DNA from 2 places in the Bradyrhizobium lablabi genome. Region 2 is predicted to be linked to the other one. Evidence: riboswitches for the same ligand, from Rfam matches in the RefSeq annotation. Region 2 holds a riboswitch; the other holds the start of a gene.
What was found. A riboswitch is a leader RNA that binds a small molecule or an ion and turns the genes downstream of it on or off. The one in region 2 is predicted to bind S-adenosylmethionine.
Positions count from the first base shown of each region.

Region 1: it holds a riboswitch for S-adenosylmethionine, as region 2 does, so the genes downstream of both, metX (homoserine O-acetyltransferase MetX) here and B5526_RS22495 (O-succinylhomoserine sulfhydrylase) in region 2, are expected to answer to the same signal.

Region 1 covers NZ_LT670844.1:5,208,721-5,216,366, reverse strand. Annotated here, with positions in the region: gene B5526_RS24345 (alpha/beta fold hydrolase) at 1-384, shown strand, start outside; gene metW (methionine biosynthesis protein MetW) at 575-1,243, opposite strand; gene metX (homoserine O-acetyltransferase MetX) at 1,245-2,447, opposite strand; SAM riboswitch at 2,541-2,620, opposite strand; gene B5526_RS24330 (chorismate mutase) at 2,791-3,639, shown strand; gene B5526_RS24325 (pyridoxal phosphate-dependent aminotransferase) at 3,669-4,766, shown strand; gene B5526_RS24320 (prephenate/arogenate dehydrogenase family protein) at 4,763-5,704, shown strand; gene B5526_RS24315 (IS30 family transposase) at 6,678-7,646, shown strand, end outside.
Region 2 covers NZ_LT670844.1:4,836,281-4,843,926, forward strand. Annotated here, with positions in the region: gene apaG (Co2+/Mg2+ efflux protein ApaG) at 608-1,000, opposite strand; gene B5526_RS22480 (OpgC domain-containing protein) at 1,256-2,515, shown strand; gene B5526_RS22485 (SGNH/GDSL hydrolase family protein) at 2,515-3,330, shown strand; gene B5526_RS22490 (SGNH/GDSL hydrolase family protein) at 3,361-4,401, shown strand; gene B5526_RS22495 (O-succinylhomoserine sulfhydrylase) at 4,567-5,772, opposite strand; SAM riboswitch at 5,845-5,924, opposite strand; gene B5526_RS38470 (hypothetical protein) at 5,903-6,043, opposite strand; gene B5526_RS22500 (2'-deoxycytidine 5'-triphosphate deaminase) at 6,003-7,139, shown strand; gene B5526_RS22505 (MFS transporter) at 7,297-7,646, shown strand, end outside.

The sequences.
Region 1 (7,646 bases), 370 kb from region 2:
ATTCCATTTTTATTGAAGGACCCGCGCGGGCACGCGGATTTCTACAATGCTCTGGCGCGGCACGATTCAAACGGCTCGGCCAACACCATGCGCAGTTTTCAGGGCGGCCGGCCCTCGATCTACACCCTGACCGAGGCGATCCGGAAAGTGCCGACGCCGACCTTGATCATCTGCGGCGATGAGGACGACAATTGCGTCGAGCCGAGCATGTTCCTGAAGAAGCACCTGCCGGCGTCAGGGCTAGCGTTCTTTCCGAAGTCGGGTCACGTGCTCAATCTGGAAGAGCCTGCATTGTTCAACGAAATGGTCGAGCATTTTGTCACGCTCGCCGAAGCGGGCCGCTGGCCGGTGCGTGATCCGAGATCGATGATGGTTCAGACCTGACCGTCACCACGAGGACGGTGCGCGCCCTCTCCCGCTCTTCGCGGGGGAGGGTTGGGGTGGGGGTGGTGCCGCATAACAGATGCTGGCGTTCGCGGAGGGATTTCCCCCACCCGCCGCGCTCTTCGAGCGCGTCGACCTCCCCCGCAAGCGGGAGAGGTGCACCGCGTCCGCGGCTCGCTCTGCGAAGACTCTACTTCGCCTTCCCCGCCCGGCTCAGCAAAAACACGCCCTGCTCGCCGAACATATTCCAGAACCACCAAGGCAGGTTCACCCGCAGCGGGCGGCCATAGAGATCGAGCGCGACCGCGCGCTCCATCTTGACGTTGATCTCGTCGCAGAGCTGGACGAAATCCTTGATCGTGCAGAAATGGATGTTCGGCGTGTCGTACCAGGTGGCGGGGAGATTTTCGGTGCGCGGCATGTGGCCGCCGACCAGTAATTGCAGCCGCATCCGCCAGAAGCCGAAATTTGGGAACGACACGATGGCGCGCCGTCCGATCCGCAACAGATTCTCCAGCACCACGCGCGGCTGCCGCGTCGCCTGCAGGGTCTGCGACAGGATCACATAATCGAAGGCATCGTCGGGATAGTTGATCAGGTCGGTATCGGCGTCGCCCTGCACCACCGCGAGACCCTTGGCGACGCAGCGGTTGACGCCCTCGCGCGACAATTCGATGCCGCGCCCGTCGATGCCGCGGCTTTCCAGGAGCTGCAGCAGATCGCCGTCGCCGCAGCCGACGTCGAGCACCTTCGAGCCGCGCTCGACCATCTCCGCGACCAAGAGATGATCGCCGCGATAATGGCCGTTGTCCCGCGCCACGATGCCGGTGAGCGGCAAGACCTGTTGCTGCGTGGTCATGTCAGCCGCCTGTCTTGGTCAGGCCGCGCGCGGTGCCCGCGGATTGCAGGAACGCACGCGAAATGTCGAAAAATTCGGGCACGTCGAGCAGGAAGGCATCATGGCCGCGGTCGGTCTCGATCTCGGCGAACGACACCCGTGCGCTTGAGGCATTGAGCGCGTGCACCAGCGCCCGCGATTCCGAAGTCGGAAACAGCCAGTCGCTGGTGAACGACACCACGCAGAACCGTGTCTTGATGCCGCGAAACGCCTGCGCCAGCACGCCATTATGATCGGCGGCGATGTCGAAATAATCCATTGCCCGGGTCAGATAGAGATAGCTGTTGGCATCGAAGCGCTCGACGAACGACGACCCCTGATGACGCAGATAGCTCTCGACCTGGAAATCCGCGTCGAAAGAGAATGTCGGCAGCTCGCGGTCTTGCATCCGCCGGCCGAACTTGCGGTGCAAGGCGGCATCCGAGAGATAGGTGATATGGGCGGCCATCCGGGCAACGCCGAGGCCGCGATGCGGATGGGTACCCTTTTCGGCGTAGCGGCCATTGTGCCAGTCCGGATCGGCCATCACCGCCTGCCGGCCGAGCTCATGAAACGCGATGTTCTGGGCCGAGTGCCGCGTGCTGCAGGCGATCGCCAATGTCGAGAACACGCGATTGGGATAGGCCGCGGTCCATTGCAGCGCCTGCATGCCGCCCATCGAGCCGCCGACCACACAGAACAGCGTGTCGATGCCCAACCGATCCAGCAGCATCGCCTGTGCGCGCACCATGTCGGGGATGGTGATGATCGGGAAATCCAGCCCCCACAATTTGCCGGTCGCGGGATTGGTCGAGGCCGGTCCGGTCGAACCCATGCAGGCGCCGATCACGTTGGCGCAAATGATAAAATAGCTGTCGGTGTCGAGCGGACGGCCGGGACCGACCATGGTTTCCCACCAGCCCGGCTTGCCGGTCACCGGATGGATGTTGGCGACATGCTGATCGCCGGTCAGCGCATGACACACCAGAATGGCGTTTGAACGCTCCGTGTTGAGTTCGCCATAGGTCTGGTAGGCGATCTGGAACGGCGCGAGATCGATGCCGCAATCGAGCGGCAATGGCTGGTCCTTGCCGAACAGCGCGAGCTGCGAACTCGGGTGATCCGCCTCCTGTGACCGCTCGTCGGCATGGATCGCCGGACTTGGTACCGACTGAACTTTTACCATCTTGACTACCGACCTCCTTGAGGCGGTTTTTCGAAAAGCCACCCCGGAAATCAGGCCATAAAAAACCCGGCCTGAACAAAAGTTCGACCGGGATCACAAGTGTCCCCGGCCTGTTTAGCGAGTTGTTTAACGTGGCTGCAAGCCGGCCGGCTCAAATGACCACGGAATGGGTTAAATACTAGTCACCTGACTGCCTCTCGTCAAGGCAAGCCTCTGGCTGACGCGGGGCTCCAATCGCCCCCATGGCCCAAAACTCGCAACGTTTTCTTTGCATTTAGCGATCGGCTTACCTAATCAATGCTCGTTGCCTGCCGGTTGGCGGCGCTTGCTTTAAGGTCTGAAGATGCCTCCATCGCCCCCCGCCCCGCCCTCGCTCGAGGTGCTGCGCAAAGAGATCGACACGATCGATGCGCAGGTCCACAGCCTGTTGATGCAGCGCGGCGACATCATCGACCGGCTGATCCAGGTGAAGCAGACCCAGGAGGTCGGCTCAGCCTTCCGTCCGGCGCGCGAGGCCGACATGATGCGGCGCCTGGTCGAGCGCCACCGCGGCATCCTGCCGCTCGACACCGTCGAGAGCATCTGGCGCGTCATCATCTCGACGTTCACCTATGTCCAGGCGCCGTTCTCGGTGCATGCCGATATTTCGGCGAGCGAGCCCGCGATGCGGGATTCGGCGCGGTTTCATTTCGGCTTCACCGTGCCCTATGTCGCGCATTTCAGCGCCTCGGCGGCCGTCGAGGCGGTGGCGAGATCGAAGGGCGATCTGGCGCTGGTCTCGGCCACCTCCAGCCACACCCCGTGGTGGATCGCGCTTGAAACGAGCGGCGCGCCGAAAGTCACCGCGCGGCTGCCGTTCGTCGAGCGCGCCGATCATCCGGCGGCGCTGCCGGTGTTCGTGGTGTCGCGGGTCGCCGACAGCGCCATGGTGACCGAGGTCGAGATGTGGAGCGTGCGGGTCTCGGGGTGGAATGCCGAGGTTGCCCGCGCGCTGTCGCCGCTGGCCGAAATCGTCGCGGTGCCGGATACCGCCTTCGATGGCGCGGCGCTCTTGGTGTCGGTTGCCCCAGGCAGCCTGGAAAAGATCAAGTCGGCGCTGATCGAGGCCGGCGCGTCGGTGCGTTCATCGGCCCTCGTCGGCAGCCATGCAACGCGCTATACGGTGCCCCCGAACGGGGCTGCCAGATCGTAAAAGCCGCCCTGAATACCCCGGAGCTGAAGATGTCCCGTCCCGTGCCGAACCCCGGCATTCTCGATATTGCGCCCTACACGCCCGGCAAGAGCCCGGTGCCGGAGCCGGGCCGCAAGGTGTTCAAGCTGTCGGCCAACGAGACCCCGTTCGGGCCTTCGCCGAAGGCGATTGCCGTCTACAAGGAAGCGGCTTCGCATCTGGAGGACTATCCGGAAGGCACCTCGCGGGTGCTGCGCGAGGCGATCGGCCGCGCCTTCGGCCTCGATCCCGATCGCATCATCTGCGGCGCCGGCTCGGACGAAATCCTCAACCTGCTGGCGCATGTCTATCTCGGCCATGGCGACGAGGCGATCTCCACCACCCACGGTTTTCTGGTGTATCCGATCGCCACCAAGGCGAACGGCGCCGCCAATGTGGTCGCGCCCGAGACCAACTTTACCGCCGATGTCGATGCCATCCTGGAACGGGTCACGCCGCGCACAAAACTCGTGTGGCTTGCCAATCCGAATAACCCGACCGGCACCTATCTGCCGTTCGACGAGGTCAAGCGGTTGCGCGCAGGACTGCCGCCGCATGTGCTGCTGGTGCTCGACGCCGCCTATTCCGATTACGTGTCGCGCAACGACTACGAGCTCGGCATTGAGCTCGTGGCCACCACCGACAACACGGTGATGACCCACACGTTCTCAAAAATCCACGGGCTGGCGGCTCTGCGGATCGGCTGGATGTTCGGCCCGGCCCATATCGTCGATGCGGTGAACCGAATCCGCGGCCCCTTCAACGTCTCGACGCCGGCGATGCTGGCGGCGGTGGCAGCGATCGAGGACACCGCGCATCAGCAGATGTCGAAGGCGCACACCGAGAAATGGCGCAACTGGCTGACCGAAGAAGTGACAAAACTGGGCCTCAAGGTGACGCCCAGCGTGGCGAATTTTGTCCTCATCCATTTCCCGCTCGACAACGGCAGGACTTCGGCTGAGGCCGACGCGTTCCTGACCAAGCGGGGCCTCGTGCTGCGCGCACTGAACAATTACGGATTGCCGCACGCGCTGCGCATGACCATCGGCACCGAGGAAGCCAATCGGCTGGTGCTCGAGGGCTTGCGTGACTTCATGGCGCACCGATGAACGCGGCGCCAGCGTTCAAGAAGATCGCGCTGATCGGCTTCGGCCTGATCGGCGGCTCGATCGCGCGCGCCGCGCGTCAACAGGGATTGGCGGACGCGATCGTCACCACCGCGCGCTCGGCAAAGAGCCGCGCGCGGGTCAAGGAGCTCGGCATCGTCGACGACGTGCTGGAGACCAATGCGGAGGCCGTCAAAGACGCCGATCTCGTGATCCTGTGCATCCCGGTCGGCGCCTGCGGCGCGGTCGCGCAGGAAATCGCCGATCACCTCAAGCCGGGCGCGATCGTCTCCGACGTCGGTTCGGTCAAGGGCGCGGTGGTGCGCGACATGGCGCCGCATCTGCCGGCCAGCGCGCATTTCGTGCCGGCGCATCCCGTCGCCGGCACCGAAAACTCCGGACCCGATTCAGGTTTCGCCGAACTCTTTATCGATCGCTGGTGCATTTTGACTCCACCTGACGGCACCGATCCGGATGCGGTCGAGAGACTGCGCGCGTTCTGGGCCGGGCTTGGCGCCAGGGTCGAGATCATGACGCCCGACCATCATGATCTCGTGCTCGCGATCACCAGCCATCTGCCGCATTTGATCGCCTATACAATCGTAGGCACGGCGGATGAGCTTGAAGGTGTCACGCAATCCGAGGTGCTGAAGTTTTCCGCCGGCGGCTTTCGCGATTTTACCCGCATCGCGGCTTCCGACCCGATCATGTGGCGCGACGTATTCCTCACCAACAAGGAGGCGGTGCTGGAAATGCTCGGCACCTTCAACGAGGACCTCTCGAAGCTGACGCGGGCGATCCGCCGCGGCGACGGCGAGGCGCTGTTCGAGCATTTCACCCGCACCCGCGCGATCCGCCGCGGCATCGTCGAAATCGGCCAGGATTCGGCCGCCCCCGATTTCGGCCGTCCGCACGCGCAATTGGGGAAGAAGGCGGAATAGCGTTCGCGCGTCATCTCCCTGCCGTCATTTGCGAGGAGCGTAAGCGACGAAGGATTCAATTTTCAAACAGCCCGCCATCGCGAACGGCTCCTCCCCTCCCTCCGCGAAGCGGTGGGGAGGGGTCGGGGGTGGGGGGTGCCTCAGCAAACTCGCTGCCAGAGGAGCAAGCTGATAGACCCCCCACCCCCGACCCCTCCCCACCACGCGCAAGGGCGCGTGGAGGGAGGGGAGATCACCGTGCATGACCTCGCGATCTCGCGGCGAGATTCGCCCGAGGTTTGCCGGAAAATCCTTACCCTCCAATCAGAGGGCGCAGGGAACACCGGGTGCACGCTGCACCCGCGGTCTCGTGTGCAACAGTGCACAAAACAAACGCACACGAGCATACAGGTTCAGCGGAGGCAATCCGGCATTCCCTGCGCAATGGTTTTAACGGCTTATTTCGCGCTCTCCCCGGCGACCGGGCTTTCTTGCCACCGTCGCCCACGCTCCTTAGCGCGAACTTGACACCAGCGTCGGGGTGTCAGGACCACACGACTTTGCCGTCCGCAAGCCAGCGCTCTCGTCTTTAGCACCGCCCGCGTCCACCGCATCCCGCCCCGCGTCCGTGACGTTGCGCAACGCCCCTCTGAGTGGGACAGGACGGAAAATCATATAGCCTGATTTGCATTTCGGAAAAACAGAAATATTTTTGCAAAGGGGGCTGGACAAGCCAGTCACCAACCAGATCAACTGATTTGCCCGTCAGGCAACCGATCGCAGGATGGGTGAGCTTTCCGCAAGACCCGTCGTGACCGTCTAGAACATGATGATATCGCTTCCGCCTTCCTCCTTCGCTCTGCGAGCTTCGGCGGACGCGGTCGCTCTGCGAGCTTCGGCGAACATGTCGCTACCAATGAAGTCCGTTCATGGAGGGTGGTCTCAACCGGTTGACGCAACACTTTATCTTAAAGGAGAGATGGAGTGTGGTTTGATGGCTCACAAATTTCATAGAGGGTTTACTGCGGCAGAGAAAACGGAGTTATGGGATCGCTGGAAGCGCGGGGAGTCGCTAAAGGCGATCGGACGCGCTTTTGGTAAGCAGTCATCGTCGATCTATTTTTTGGTGGCTCCGCATGGTGGGATTCGTCCTGCCGAGCGGCGTCGCTCCAGGCTGGCATTGACGCTCGCGGAACGCGAGGTGATTTCCAGAGGTGTTACGGCACATCGATCGGCCCGATCGATCGCCAAGTTGCTTGGCCGCTCACCCTCGACGGTGAGCCGGGAAATGAACCGTAATGGCGGCTATGACCGCTACCGAGCGGCACTTGCAGATGAGAATGCCTGGGCGCGAGCTCGTCGTCCAAAATGCTGTAAATTGGCGAGCAGTCCGCGGCTACGGCGAGCTGTCGCGGGGAAGCTCAGATTGGATTGGTCACCCGAGCAGATAGCCGGCTGGCTGAAGAGAACGCATCCTGAAGACGAGTGTAATCAGGTGTCACACGAGACGATCTACCGCAGCTTATTTGTACAAACCCGTGGCGTGCTCAAGAAAGAGCTGCTTAGTCATCTTCGATCGAAGCGCTCGATGCGTCGCTCCAAGCCGGTCGATCCGGATGGCGATAGACGGGGGCATATCAAGGATATCGTCTCAATCCGCCAGCGACCGGCGGCGGTTGAAGATCGAGCGGTGCCTGGCCATTGGGAAGGCGATCTGCTGTCCGGGCCGAACAACAGCTACATCGCGACCTTGGTCGAGCGTCATACGCGCTACGTGATGTTGGCCAAGGTGGCCGGTAAGGACACCCGAACGGTGGTCACCGCGCTCATCAAGCAGGCGAAGAAGCTACCAAAGGAGCTGTATAAGTCCCTGACCTGGGACCGGGGAAAGGAACTTACGGATCATCGCCGCTTTACGTTGGCGACCAAAATCGACGTCTATTTTTGCGATCCGCAAAGCCCG
Region 2 (7,646 bases):
TTCCCGGACAGGATCAGTTAGCGGTGGGGCGCCCGGAAACCCGAGGGCATTTCGTTTGAGCCGAGCTATCTATTCACCGCGTCGCCGGAAGGCGCGGAAAGGGATATGGCTTATTCCAATGGAGCCCTAAATGCGGAGGCTTGCTGCCAGGACGCCGGGGAGGGCCGGGGCAAAACGACACGTCGAATAATTTCGGAATTTCCGAATTTTACTTGACGGCGGGGTAGCGCGGGGAATGCCGGGTTGTTCCGATGTGACCGTGGTGACTAACTCGCGTGTTTTTTTCTACACGCGAGGCTGCGGGCGCATCGAGCGCCCGGCATTCCCTGCGCCCTCTTCATTCAGAGGGCGGAATGTTCTTGCAAAACCTCGCGCAAAACACGCGGCGAGATCGCGAAGCTGCGGCTGTTTGAAATTGAATCCGTAGCCACCCCTCCACTGTCATCACCCGCCACCGGGTCGGCGCAACGCGCCGCCCGATGACAGGCTCCGGCGGGTGATCCAGTATTCCAGAGACATCAGCAATAGAACCGAAAAGCCGCGGCGTACTGGATACCCCGCATGCGCGGGGTATGACAGCTGTTGTGAAGCGGCGAAGTGCCCGAAGCTAGTTCAACACCCGCTTGATGTCCGGGCTGTCGAGCGAGAACGTCGGCACGTCGATCTCGAACCGCTCGCCGCTCTCGCTCACCATTTGATAGCGCCCGGTCATGAAGCCGGACGTGGTCGGAAGCGGCACGCCGCTGGTATATTCGAAGCGCTCGCCCGGGGCGAGCACCGGCTGCTCGCCGACCACGCCCTTGCCGGGAACTTCTTTTTTGTGGCCTGAGGCGTCGGTGATGATCCAGAACCGGCTCAGCAGTTGTACCGTCTCCTCGCCGTTATTGGTGATGACGATGGTGTAGGACCAGAAATATTCATGCTTTTCGACCGACGAGCGGTCCGGCATGAAATGCGGCTCGACGGTGACTTCGATCTGGCGGGTAACGGCGCGGTACATGCGTACGATGTTCCAGAATCCTCAAGGCGGCATCTTAGCGAAAAGTTCGCGCGGAACCAATCGCCCGCCCGGCATGGCGGCATCCCCGCGGGCAGAAATCTTAAGATCGCCGTTTCAACACAGTTCCAACCTAAAGCGCTCCCGCGCGGCCGCGGCCCGCGTCGCTTGCTTGCAACTGCAGGGCCGATACTATCGGCCGAAGCAAGCTTTCGTGCCGGGCAAGTGCGCAACGCGACTGCCCAAAACCGGTGCCAGATGACGTCAATTGCCGATCGAATCGCCGGACCACCGCTCGCGACGCAGGCGGCTGCGCTTGCCTCCGACGCTGCAGCTGCGCCGGCGCTGCCGACGTTCTCGCTTCCTGTGGGCGGCGAGCGCGAATTGCGGCTCGATCTGTTTCGAGGGCTCGCGCTGTGGCTGATCTTCATCGACCACCTGCCGCCCAATATCCTGACCTGGTTCACGCTCCGCAATTACGGCTTCAGCGACGCCACCGAAATCTTCATCTTCATCTCCGGCTACACCGCGGCCTTTGTCTACGGCCGCGCCATGCTGGAGGTCGGCTTCGTGGTCGCGACCGCGCGCATCCTGCGCCGGGTCTGGCAGATCTATGTCGCGCATGTGTTCCTGTTCACGATCTTTCTGGCGGAGATTTCCTATGTCGCCACCAGTTTCGAGAACCCGCTTTATTCCGAAGAAATGGGGATCATGGATTTCTTGAAACAGCCCGACGCCACCATCGTCCAGGCGCTGCTGTTGCGATTCCGGCCCGTCAACATGGACGTGCTGCCGCTCTATATCGTGCTGATGCTGTTTCTCCCCGTGATCCTGTGGCTGATGAGATGGAAGGCCGACATCGCGCTGGCGCTCTCGGTTCTGCTGTATGCCCTGACCTGGCATTATGACTGGTATCTGTCGGCCTATCCGAACGGCTACTGGGCCTTCAACCCGCTCGCCTGGCAATTATTGTTCGTATTCGGCGCCTGGTGCGCGCTCAGCGGCGCCAAGCGGATGACGCGGCTTCTCTCCTCGCCGGTCACGCTGTGGATTTCTTTTGCCTATCTGTTCGCGGCGTTCTTGGTGACGCTGACCTGGTACATCCCGCAATTGAACCATCTGATGCCGCGGCTACTCGAACAATGGATGTATCCGATCGACAAGACCGATCTCGACGTGCTGCGGTTCGCGCATTTTCTGGCGCTGGCGGCGATCACTGTGCGTTTCCTGCCGAGGGACTGGCCCGGATTGAAATCGCCCTGGCTCAAGCCGCTGATCCTGTGCGGGCAGCATTCCCTTGAGATTTTCTGCCTCGGTGTCTTCCTGGCGTTTGCCGGGCATTTTGTCCTTGCCGAGGTTTCCGGCGGTGCAGCACTGCATTTCGTTATCAGTATTTCCGGAATCCTGATCATGTGCGCCGTGGCCTGGGTTATTTCGTGGTACAAGCACTCCGCCGACAAGGGTGCCTCACGCACAAAAAGCACCGGCGGCAATGCTGATTTGGCAGGAGGGGGTTGATGAACTCAGGAGCCATCCTGGGCCTGATGCTGTTGGCCGGTCTTTTGACCGCGGCGCCCGCGCGCGCCGAAGATGCCCCCGCGCCCGCCCAGGATGCGCCTGCGCGCGCCCAAGATACGCCTGCGCGCCCCGGAGATGCGCCGCAAAGCTGCGAGGTCCCGGAATACCTGCTCGCGACCGATAGCGCGCTTCCCAAGGTCACGGAGGCCGTAAAGAGCCGCCATTTGCTGGATATTCTGGTGATCGGGAGCCGCTCGTCGACCCTCAACACCGCCGAGGGATTGGCCTATCCGGACCGGCTGCAGGCGATGCTGCGCGAGAAGCTGCCCTCGGTTACGGTCAACCTGTCCGTAGAACTGCAGGTAAAGAAGACCGCCGAAGAATTAGCCCCCGGCCTCGCCAAGCTTTTGGAAGGCAAAAAGCCTACCCTGGTTATCTGGCAGACCGGCACCGTCGATGCGGTGCGATCGGTCGATCCCGAGGATTTTCGCAGCGCCGTCGACGAAGGGGTTGCTGCGATGCAAAATGCGGGTGCCGACGTGATCCTGATGAATTTGCAATATAGCCCGCGTACCGAGACCATGATTTCCGCGCCGCCATACCTAGATAATATGCGCGTGGTGGCGCAGCAGCACGACGTTCCGCTGTTCGACCGCTTCGCGATCATGCGCCAGTGGAACGAGCAGGGCGATTTCGATCTGTTCAGCACGTTTCATGGCATCGAACTCGCCAAGCGCGTGCACGATTGCCTTGGCCGGGCGCTGTCGAAATTCATCATCGACGCCGCCCATCTCGGCCCAGCCCAGCAGAATTGAGGATTTAGCGTTAATGAGGACTGAGTGTTGATGAGTCTTGCCCGCCCTTTCTTCCGAACGACATCGCTGGCCGTATGCGCCGCCGCGGCGCTTACCCTGCTGTCGCCGGCCTCGACGCCGCCTGCGCGCGCGCAAGCGGCCCAGGCCGCCCGGCAGCCGACGCAATCCGACGTTGCCAAATCCGATAGCGCCAAACCTGACAGCACCCAGCCGCCTGCCGCGCAGACGAACGGCACCGGCAATGGCGCAGCCGTCGACCAGCCAGATCCGTCGCAGCAAAAGAGCCTCACCACCAAGGCGGTAGAAAAGGCAAAACAGGCCGCGAAATCGGCCGGCGATATTTTCGGCCGCGTGCCGTGCCTGCCGCCGAAGGGCGGCGCCAAGTCGATGGGCTCGCTGCCGCATGTGGCGGGCAAGCTCGCTGCGGGGCAGCCGGTGGTGATCGTCGCCTTCGGATCGTCTTCGACGCAGGGCTACGGCACGTCGTCACCCGAATACGCCTATCCCAACCGGCTGGCCGCGCAGCTGCGCCGGCAATATCCGGGCGCCGACATCACCGTTCTCAATCGCGGCAGGGGTGGCGATGATGCGCCCGAGATGATGAAGCGGCTGCAGGCGGAGGTGATCGATGCGAAGCCGGATCTCGTGATCTGGCAGGTCGGCACCAACGCCGTACTGCGCAATCTCGATCCCGCCGAGACCGCCAAGATGGTGGAGGAGGGCGTCGCGCGCATTCAGGCCACGGGTGCCGATGTGGTGCTGGTCGATCCGCAATATTCTCCGCGGGTGACCGAGCGCGCCGAAAGCGCGAGCAAGATGGTCGGGCTGCTCGGCAAGGTCGCCGCGTTGCGCCATGTCGGCATTTTCCCGCGCTTCGAGGTGATGCGCGAATGGCACGAGAAGCAGGCGCTCCCGGTCGAGAGCTTTGTCATTGCCGACGGGCTGCACATGAATGACTGGGGCTACGCCTGCTTCGCGCAACTGCTCGGCGACGACATCATCAAGTCGGTCGGCCAGATCAAGCTCGGCGTCAACGTCCCCGCCGCCGTGCAGAGGTATCGGCCGATGTGAGGTTATGGCGGCACCATTTACAATCGTCGTCCCTGCGAACGCAGGGACCCATACGCCGCGGCGGAGCCGTGGGAAGAAAGTGGGCGACGGCTTCGCTCGCAACGAGCATCGGTGGTTATGGGTCCCTGCTTTCGCAGGGACGACGACGGATTTTTCGTATTCGCCTCACGCCTGCTCCAGCGCCGCCTGCAAATCCTCGATCAGATCATCGGGATGTTCGAGCCCGGCCGAGAACCTGACAAAACCTTCGCTGATGCCGAGTTCGGCGCGCGCTTCCGGTGTCAGCCGCTGATGCGTGGTGGTGGCCGGATGGGTGACGAGGCTCTTGGCGTCGCCGAGATTGTTGGAGATGCGCGAAACCTTCAGCGCGTTGAGGCAGCGGAACGCCGCCGCCTTGCCGCCCTTGACCTCGAAGCCGACCAGCGTCGAGCCGGCGCGCATCTGCTTCTTGACCAAATCGGCCTGCGGATGATCGGCGCGGCCGGGATAGATCAGCCGCGAGATTTTTGGGTGTCGCGCCAGCGCATCCGCGACCTTCGCGGCTGTGTCGGTCTGGGCGCGCACGCGCACCGCAAGCGTCTCCAATCCCTTCAACAGCACCCAGGCGTTGAACGGCGACAGCGACGGCCCGGTCTGACGCATGAAGTTATGCAGGTGCTCGGCAATGAACGCTTCGGAGCTCAAGATCATGCCGCCGAGGCAGCGGCCCTGGCCGTCGATGTGCTTGGTCGCGGAATACACCACGACGTCGGCGCCGAGTGCAAGCGGGCTCTGCCAGATCGGCGTCGCAAACACATTGTCGACGATCAGCCGCGCGCCGGCTTGATGGGCGATTTCCGCGATAGAGGAGATATCGAGCACGTCGAGTGTCGGATTGGTCGGGCTTTCGAGAAAACAGCTCCTGGTGTTCGGCCGCATCGCCTTCTTCCACTGGTCGAGATCGAGGCCGTCGACCAGCGTGGACGCAATGCCGTAGCGCGGCAACAGGTCTTCCACCACATAGCGGCACGATCCGAACATCGCCTTGGAGGCCACCACATGATCGCCGGCTTTCAGGGGGGCCAGCACCGCCGTCGTCACCGCGGCCATGCCGGTCGCGGTCGAGCGGCCGGCTTCGGCGCCCTCGAGCTCGATCATGCGGCGTTCGAACATCGCAATCGTCGGATTGGAATAGCGCGAATAGATGTAGCCGGGGTCCTCGCCCTTGAAGCGCGCCTCGCATTGCTCGGCGCTGTCGTAGACATACCCTTGCGTGAGAAACATCGCCTCGGAGGTCTCGCCGAATTGCGAGCGAAGGGTGCCGGAATGGACCAGCCTTGTTTCGGGGCGGTAGCGGGCGGTGGACGATTTGGATGCGGCAGACTCAGACATGTGACCTCCATCGTGACCACCTTCAAAAATGGTCACAAAAAAACCGGCCTGGAAAATTCCATTGGGCCGGGATCACACGTGTCCCCGGCCTGTTTAGCGACTTATTTAACGTGGCTGCAAGCCGGCCGGCTCAAATCACCACGGGATAAGTCATGCTCTTATTCGCTCGCGCCCTTTCCGTCAAGGCGGCCATCGGATAACCGGTAAAAGGCCCTATTTTCAGCGTCTGGATGGCGAAAGCCGCTTCAAGGACCTTAATCGTGTCGTTCACGCTTCAACCCGACGCCAACGGCATTCTGCCCGACCGCATGATCGCGGCGATGGCCGACGCCGGCCTGATCCTGCCGGCCTATCCCTTTGTCGAAAGCCAGATCCAGCCCGCGAGCCTCGACCTCCGCCTTGGCGACATCGCCTATCGGGTGCGGGCGAGTTTCTTGCCGGGGCCGGGCGCGACGGTGGCCGAGCGCATCGACGAATTGAAGCTGCACGAAATCGATCTCACCGACGGCGCGGTGCTGGAAACCAACTGCGTCTACATCGTGCCGCTACTGGAGTCGCTCGCGCTGCCGCCGGAAATCGTCGCCGCCGCCAACCCGAAAAGCTCGACCGGGCGATTGGACGTGTTCACCCGCGTGATCGCTGACGGCACGCGGCGGTTCGACATGATCGGTGCCGGCTATCACGGCCCGCTCTATGCCGAGATCAGCCCAAAGACTTTCCCGGTGTTGCTGCGCGAGGGATCGCGGCTGTCGCAAGTGCGTTTCCGCACTGGCGATGCCATCCTCAACGCCGACGAGCTCGATGCGCTGCACGATCTGGAGCGGCTGGTCGATATCGATGACGCCGATCTCGCCAATGGCGTGGCGCTCAGCGTCGACCTTTCCGGCGAAAACGCCAACGGCTTTGTCGGCTATCGCGCCAAGCGCCATACCGGCGTGGTCGATATCGACCGCCGCGGCGGCTACGCGGTCGATGAATTCTGGGAAGCGATTTCGGCCCGGCCTGACGGCAGCCTCATTCTCGATCCCGGCGAATTCTATATTCTCGCATCGAAAGAAGCCGTCCAGGTGCCGCCGGATTACGCCGCGGAGATGGTGCCGTTCGATCCGCTGGTTGGCGAGTTTCGCGTGCATTATGCGGGCTTCTTCGATCCCGGTTTCGGTTATGCAGGGGCCGGCGGACAAGGTTCCCGTGCGGTGCTGGAAGTGCGCTCGCGCGAGGTGCCGTTCATCCTCGAGCACGGCCAGATCGTCGGCCGCCTGGTCTACGAAAAAATGCTGGCGCGGCCTGACGCCTTGTACGGCCAGCGCATCGGCTCCAACTATCAGGCCCAGGGCCTGAAGCTGAGCAAGCATTTTCGGGTATAGCCAGCCGCGCAATTCTCCTGCGATGCAGCATTGCTAGGGCCTTCGACGAAATGCGCCTTTCGGTCACCCCGGCCTGATTGTAGCATCGACGCAAAAGGAACCTCGGAGAACTGGTTCCTACGGGGCAAGGAAAAACAACCAGCGAGGGGATAATTCAATGGCCATGGCAATCACACATGGGACGTTGTCCGCATCCGAGCATAGTGCGCAGTTGCGCAAGGCGGTCGTCGCATCAACGATCGGCACTGCCATCGAATGGTACGACTTCTTCCTTTACGGCACGGCTGCAGGGCTCATCTTTGGCAAGCTCTACTTTCCCAACGAAGATGCTCTAACGGCGACGCTCGCGGCCTTTGGTACCTATTTCATCGGCTTCGTCGGGCGTCCGATCGGCGCGGCGATATTTGGTCATTACGGTGATCGCATCGGCCGCAAGGCGACACTCATCGCCACGCTTCTGTTCATGGGTATCGCAACCTTCCTCATCGCCTTCGTGCCTACCTACGC